Regions from separate parts of the Cupriavidus sp. TMH.W2 genome, predicted to be linked through region 2. Evidence: predicted binding sites of a transcription regulator. Region 2 holds the regulator's gene; each other region holds the start of a gene.
What was found. Region 2 encodes sigma-54, which starts transcription at its own class of promoters, with help from an activator protein. Its sites were predicted from a motif close to TGGCANGNAANCTGCTTT; they were not measured.

Region 1 (2,268 bases), 620 kb from region 2:
CTTCTTGAAGGCTTCGTTCTCTGGGTTCTTGACCGACATGAAGTAGTTCCAGGCAGCCAGGTGCCCTACCAGCGGCTTGGTGTCGATGCCGCGCAGTTCCTCCTCACCCACCGAGAACGCCACCACCGGCACATCCTTGGCCTTCAGCCCGGCATTGCCCAGCTCTTTGTAGAACGGCACGTTGGAGTCGCCGTTGATGGTGGAGATCACCGCGGTCTTGCCGCCCTGCGAGAACTTCTTGATATTGGCGACGATGGTCTGGTAGTCGCTGTGGCCAAACGGGGTGTAGACCTCTTCGATGTCCTTGTCGGCGACGCCCTTGCTCTTCAGGAAGGCGCGCAGGATCTTGTTGGTGGTGCGCGGGTAGACATAGTCCGTGCCCAGCAGGAAGAAGCGCTTGGCGCCGCCGCCTTCCTTGCTCATCAGGTATTCCACCGCCGGGATCGCCTGCTGGTTGGGTGCCGCACCGGTGTAGAAGACGTTCTTCGACATCTCCTCGCCTTCGTACTGCACCGGATAGAACAGCAGCGAGTTCAGTTCCTCATAGACCGGCAGCACCGACTTGCGCGACACCGAAGTCCAGCAGCCGAAGGTCACCGCGACCTTGTCCTTGCTGACCAGCTGGCGCGCCTTCTCGGCAAACAGCGGCCAGTTCGACGCCGGGTCCACCACCACCGGCTCCAGCTTGCGCCCCAGCACGCCGCCGCTCTTGTTGATCTCGTCGATGGTCATCAGGGCCACGTCCTTCAGCGACGTCTCCGAAATGGCCATGGTGCCCGACAGCGAATGCAGGATGCCGACCTTGATCGGCTCCTTGGACTGCGCCAGCGCCAGCGGGCTGGTACCGATCATCGCCGCGGCGGCTATCGCCGACAGCTTCAGCATGTCACGTCGTTGCATTTTGCAGCTCCCGTTTGTCGTGTTGGTCAGGGACTACGCTCCCCGGGGGATGCTTCTGCAACTAGCGTGCCATGGCGGCAAGGCGGTGCGCGCGAGCCCGCCGGGCGCCAGGCGGCTTGCCGGCAAGGCAAGCGGGGGCAAATGCGGAGCAGGCATCCGCCGCCGCACCATGACAGTGCAGTCATGACGCGCACCGCTACTGTGCATGGGCACAAATCCGGGCAAGGTCGGGATCGGCAAATGCCAGCGCATGCGCGGCGGGCGCACCAATGGCGCGCACCATGCCCATCGCCGGCGCCGGGCACAAAAAAACGGGGCCCCTTCCGGGGCCCCGCTTGCGATGCCAGGACGCCAGTCCTTACATCACCATCATATTGGCGTTCAGGTTGTGCATGATCCACAGCGAACCCGCCACCACGATCACCAGGATCAGCGCCGTGAACAGCAGCGCGATCACGTTGCTGCGCTGCCCGGACGACGAGTCCAGGTGCAGGAAGTACTTCAGGTGGACCAGCATCTGGGCCACGGCCATGCCGAGGATGATCCAGAGCATGGTGCCCTTGTCCATGGTGCCGTCCATCACGATCTTGAACGGGATCACCGTCAGGATCACGGCCAGGATGAAGCCGATCGCGTACGACTTGAAGCTGGCGTGGCCGCCGGCGTGGCTGTCGTGCGCGTGCGAGTCGTGGGCGCCGTGCGCCGCCGGAGCGTTGTGTTGTGCCATCACAGATGTCCCATCAGGTAGACCACGGTAAACACGCCGATCCAGACCACGTCCAGGAAGTGCCAGAACAGCGACAGGCAGGTCAGGCGCTTGGTCAGGGTCGGGGTGATGCCCTTCTTCGACAGTTGCCACATCAGCACGATCATCCACAGCATGCCGCTGGCAACGTGCAGGCCGTGGGTGCCGACCAGGGTGAAGAACGACGACAGGAACGCGCTGCGGCCCGGGCCGGCGCCTTCGGCGATCAGGTGATGGAACTCGTTGATTTCCATCGCCATGAAACCCGCGCCCAGCAGGAACGTGATGCCAAGCCACACCATCACGCGGCTCAGGCTGCGGTTCTGCAGCGAGATCATCGCCATGCCGTACGTGATCGAGGAGAACAGCAGGATGAAGGTCTCCACCAGCACGTAGTTGAGCTCGAACAGCTCCTTCGCCGAGGGGCCGCCTGCCAGTTCGCCGCGCAGCACGGCGAAGGCCGCGAACAGTCCGGCGAAGATGATGCAGTCGCTCATCAGGTAGATCCAGAAGCCATACACCGTATTGGCACTGGTATCGTGGTGCGCATGGTCATGGCCATGGGCGTCGGCGTGGGCCGGCGCGCCGGCCTGCGCGGGGATGCGGTCTAGGACTTGAGTCGA
Region 2 (2,268 bases):
GCGATCCTTGTAGCGGATCACCTGACGGTCCAGCTTGTCGACGAGTGCGTCGATCGCTGCATAAAGGTCTTCGTGATGCGCCTCGACAAAGATGTCCTTGCCCTTGAGATGTAGATTGATTTCTGCGTACTGACGCCGGTCCTTTTCCTTGTGATTGTCGACAGAGAGCAGCACGCTAACGCCAATGACCTGATCGAAATGCCTGACGATTCGCTCCAGCTTCGTTTCCACGTACTCACGCAGAGGGGGCGTGATGTCCAGGTGGTGTCCACTGATCTTGAAGTTCATAGCGCTTCTCCTTCTGAAAGAGCCTCACCAGGCAGGCGGTGGGCTCGGCTACAAAGACTTGCGGAGATTGACTGCGGGGATCTTCAGGGCCTCGCGATACTTGGCAACGGTGCGTCGTGCGACAACGAAGCCTTGCTCACCCAGCAGTTCGGCGATGCGACTGTCGGAAAGGGGATTCCTCGGGTCTTCGGCTCCTATCAGTTGCTTGATCAAGGCGCGGATGGCCGTTGATGAAGCCGCGCCACCGGTTTCGGTGGACACGTGGCTGCCGAAGAAGTACTTCAGTTCGAAAGTACCCATCGGCGTTGCCATGTATTTATTGGTCGTCACCCGGGAGATGGTTGACTCGTGTAATCCCAGTGTATCGGCAATCTCCCGCAAAACCAAGGGGCGCATGGCGATTTCACCGTGGGTGAAAAAGTTCTTTTGACGCTCGACAATGGCTTGCGAGACACGCAGGATCGTATCGAACCTTTGCTGGATGTTCTTGATCAGCCAGCGTGCCTCCTGCAGTTTCTGCTGCAACCCCGCGGTGCCGGTTTCCCCTTTTGCGCCACGCAGGATTTGTGCATACATATCGTTGATGCGCAGCCTCGGCATCACATCCGGGTTCAGCTGCGCGATCCAGCCGCCGCCGCTCTTGCGCACGAACACGTCCGGCACCACGAAATCGGCTTCCGGGCGGCTGTAGGCATGGCCCGGGTAGGGCGCCAGGGATCGGATCAGGTCGTGCGCGGCCTTCAGCGCCACTTCATCGACCTGCAGCGCCTTCTTCAGCCGCGTGTAGTCGCGTACTGCAAGCAACTCCAGGTGATTGGTGACGATATTCAGCGCCAGGTCGCGCTGCGGGTGGGTCAGGCGGCGCAATTGCAGCACCAGGCACTCGGCGGCATTGCGCGCGCCCACGCCCGGCGGGTCGAAGCTCTGCAAGAGCGTCAGGATCGCATGGACTTCGTCGAGCTCGAATTCGAGTTCTTCGGGCAACTCCGCGCAGATCTCTTCAAGCGAGGCGCTCAGGTAGCCATCGTCGTCGAGCGACTCGATCAGGAAGATGGCCAGGCCCTTGTCGCGCGCCGAGATCTTCAGCGGCGTCAGCTGCTCCATCAGGTATTCGCGCAGCGTGGGCTCGGCCTCGCGCAGCTGCATCGGCGTCTTTTCGTCCTCGTCGCCTTGCGGGCGGCGGGCGAAGTCGTCCAGGCTCCAGTCACTGCTGCCGTAGTCGTCGCCGCTGTTGTTATCGCCAAAGCTGTCGTCGTCACCCGCGCCGTCGGCGCGGGCGTCGCCATTGCCCTGCGGTTCGGCGGGGGCGGGCGCGGGTGCGCTCTGGACGTTGACCGAGCCATCGGCGGCCACGCGCAGCGGGCTCTCGATCCAGTCGTTCTCACGCTCGAGCAGGGGGTTTTCCGTCAGGGCCTGTTCGACTTCCTGCTGCAGTTCCAGCGTGGAAAGCTGCAGCAGCCGGATCGACTGTTGCAGCTGTGGGGTGAGCGCCAGGTGCTGGGAGAGGCGGAGCTGTAGCGACGGTTTCATGCGACCTATTTTATGCGCATCTTTCCGATGTTGGAACGGAAATTGCTATCGCTGATGGGTCGTGATCGCCGCTGGCTGTGGCGCGTCCGCGCGCGCCCCGCCGGAATGCCTGCCCGCCAGGGGCAGGCCGTCATGTCACATGCGGAAGTTCTCGCCCAGGTAGACGCGCCGCACGGCGTCATTGGCGATGATGTCCTCGGGCTGGCCTGCGGCCAGCACCGCGCCTTCACTGATGATGTAGGCGTGGTCGCAGATGCCGAGCGTCTCGCGCACGTTATGGTCGGTGATCAGCACGCCGATGTTGCGCGCCTTGAGGAAGCTGACGATGCGCTGGATTTCGCCCACGGCGATCGGATCCACGCCGGCGAAGGGCTCGTCCAGCAGGATAAAGCGCGGCGACGACGCCAGCGCGCGCGCAATTTCCACGCGGCGGCGCTCGCCGCCCGACAG
Region 3 (2,268 bases), on a different replicon from region 2:
TCAAGACAAGCTGCGGTGCGCAGCTTGTCTTGACATTAGATAGCGCTGACGGGCATCACCAGTTGGTTTCCCGCTCGGGGGTCGCGGAGATCCGGTGCAGCGTCAGGTCGGCACCGTTGAATTCGCCCTCGGCATCGAGCCGGATGCCGACCAGCTTTTTGAGAGTGCCGTAGACCAGCGTGCCACCGACCAGCGCCACCACAATGCCGAGCACGGTGCCGAGTGCCTGGGCGCCCAGCGACACGCCGCCCAGTCCGCCCAGCGCCTTCGCGCCGAAAATACCCGCGGCCATGCCACCCCAGGCACCGCAGAGCCCGTGCAGCGGCCAGACCCCGAGCACGTCATCGATATGCCATTTGTTCTGCGCCAGCGTGAACATATAGACGAAGAGGGCGCCCGCCACCGCGCCGGTGACCAGCGCGCCGAGCGGGTGCATCAGGTCCGAACCTGCGCATACCGCCACCAGCCCGGCCAGGGGGCCGTTGTAGGAAAAGCCCGGGTCATTGCGTCCGGCCGCCCAGGCCGCCAGCGTGCCGCCGACCATGGCCATCAGTGAGTTGATCGCCACCAGGCCGCTGATCTTGTCGACGGTCTGCGCGCTCATCACGTTGAAGCCGAACCAGCCCACCGCCAGCACCCAGGCGCCCAGTGCCAGGAAGGGAATGTTCGACGGCGGATGGGCGCTGATGCGGCCATCCTTCTGGTAGCGCCCGCGCCGCGCACCCAGCAGCAGCACCGCGGGCAGCGCGATCCAGCCGCCCAGCGCATGGACCACCACCGAGCCGGCAAAGTCGTGGAAGGGCGCGCCGGCCACGTGCGTGATCCAGTCCTGCACGCCGTAGCGCTGGTTCCAGGCAATGCCTTCGAAGAACGGGTAGACAAAGCCCACCAGTACGAACGTGGCGACCAGTTGCGGGTTGAAGCGCGAACGCTCGGCAATACCGCCCGAGATAATCGCCGGAATGGCCGCGGCAAATGTCGCCAGGAAAAAGAACTTGACCAGTTCGTAGCCGTTCTTCTGGACCAGTGTTGCCGCGCCGGAAAAGAATTGCACTCCGTACGCAATGGTGTAGCCGATAAAGAAATAAGCAATGGTGGAGACCGCAAAATCCACCAGGATCTTTACCAGCGCGTTGACTTGGTTTTTCTTGCGCACCGTCCCGAGCTCCAGGAATGCAAAGCCGGCGTGCATGGCCAGCACCATGATGGCGCCAAGCAAGATAAACAAGGCGTCGGTGCCGGTCTTCCAGTTGTCCATTTTGACCTCATGCTCAAAATGGGCGCATGGGCATGCAAAAAGCGTTCCAGAGACGGCCACATCCTGGTGCCGATTGCACCGTATCGGGTAAAAACCGCACCGGAATGCCGCGCACGCGCTGCGACCTGGGGCGGAGCCGGCAGGCATCGAGTTCTCGGCGGACTGCGGATGCGCCAGAATGGAGCCTTCTGGCCCGGTGATGCCGACCCGTTATGGTGCGTTGCCCCATTTGTGGGCATTGGTCCTGTGCCCAATGATTGCGGCCGGCCAAAGATGGCGCCTGGCAAGCGGAAACAGCGAGGGAAATTGCCCGCTAACCGGCCTCAAGCAAGGATTTGCGGGTTTTTTTGTCGCATTGGTGCCACTGGGGATTGCTCAACGCGCAACGGGCAGATTAGACTGCGCCGATCGATGGCTTGCCGCGAGGCGCGCACATCGGTGACGACGACCAACAAGGGAAATCAGCCATGAATAAAGGTGAACTGGTATCGGCCATCGCCGCGGAAGCAGAACTGAGCAATGCCGCCGCCGAGCGCGCGCTCAACGCAGCGCTGGACAGTATCAAGAAGGCAGTGGCAAAGGGTGATTCGGTGACGCTGGTGGGCTTTGGCAGCTTCAGCGCCGGCAAGCGCGCTGCCCGCACCGGCCGCAATCCGCGCACCGGCGAAACCATCAAGATTCCGGCCGCCAAGACGGTCAAGTTCTCGGCCGGCCAGGGTTTCAAGGACGCGGTGAACAAGAAGAAGTAAGCAGTTTTGCGTCCAAAGTGAAAGAAGCGGCCTGGCAGGCCGCTTTTTTTTGTTGGCGGCATGGTTTGCCGGACGGCGTTGCCGCCGGCAACAATGGCGGAGATCCGGGTTAAACTGCCGGCGCCCCCATGCCGGCAATTCCGCCCCCGCAATCTTTGTATCCCGCATCATGAACGACCTGTCCCACCAGCTTTCCATGACCGTGCTGATGACGCCGGACATGGCCAATTTCTCCGGCAACGTCCACGGCGGCACCATCCT

Region 1: the regulator sigma-54 is predicted to act here: its motif matches at 955-972, upstream of urtA (urea ABC transporter substrate-binding protein).
Region 3: the regulator sigma-54 is predicted to act here: its motif matches at 1,290-1,307, upstream of ACREYQ_RS24220 (ammonium transporter).

The regions. Positions count from the first base shown of each region.
Region 1 covers NZ_CP193792.1:1,048,611-1,050,878, reverse strand. The annotation lists gene urtA (urea ABC transporter substrate-binding protein) at 1-900, opposite strand, end outside; gene cyoD (cytochrome o ubiquinol oxidase subunit IV) at 1,259-1,627, opposite strand; gene cyoC (cytochrome o ubiquinol oxidase subunit III) at 1,627-2,268, opposite strand, start outside.
Region 2 covers NZ_CP193792.1:423,995-426,262, forward strand. The annotation lists gene hpf (ribosome hibernation-promoting factor, HPF/YfiA family) at 1-288, opposite strand, end outside; gene ACREYQ_RS02020 (RNA polymerase factor sigma-54) at 337-1,818, opposite strand; gene lptB (LPS export ABC transporter ATP-binding protein) at 1,954-2,268, opposite strand, start outside.
Region 3 covers NZ_CP193793.1:1,461,560-1,463,827, forward strand. The annotation lists gene ACREYQ_RS24220 (ammonium transporter) at 56-1,258, opposite strand; gene ACREYQ_RS24225 (HU family DNA-binding protein) at 1,726-2,007, shown strand; gene ACREYQ_RS24230 (acyl-CoA thioesterase) at 2,177-2,268, shown strand, end outside.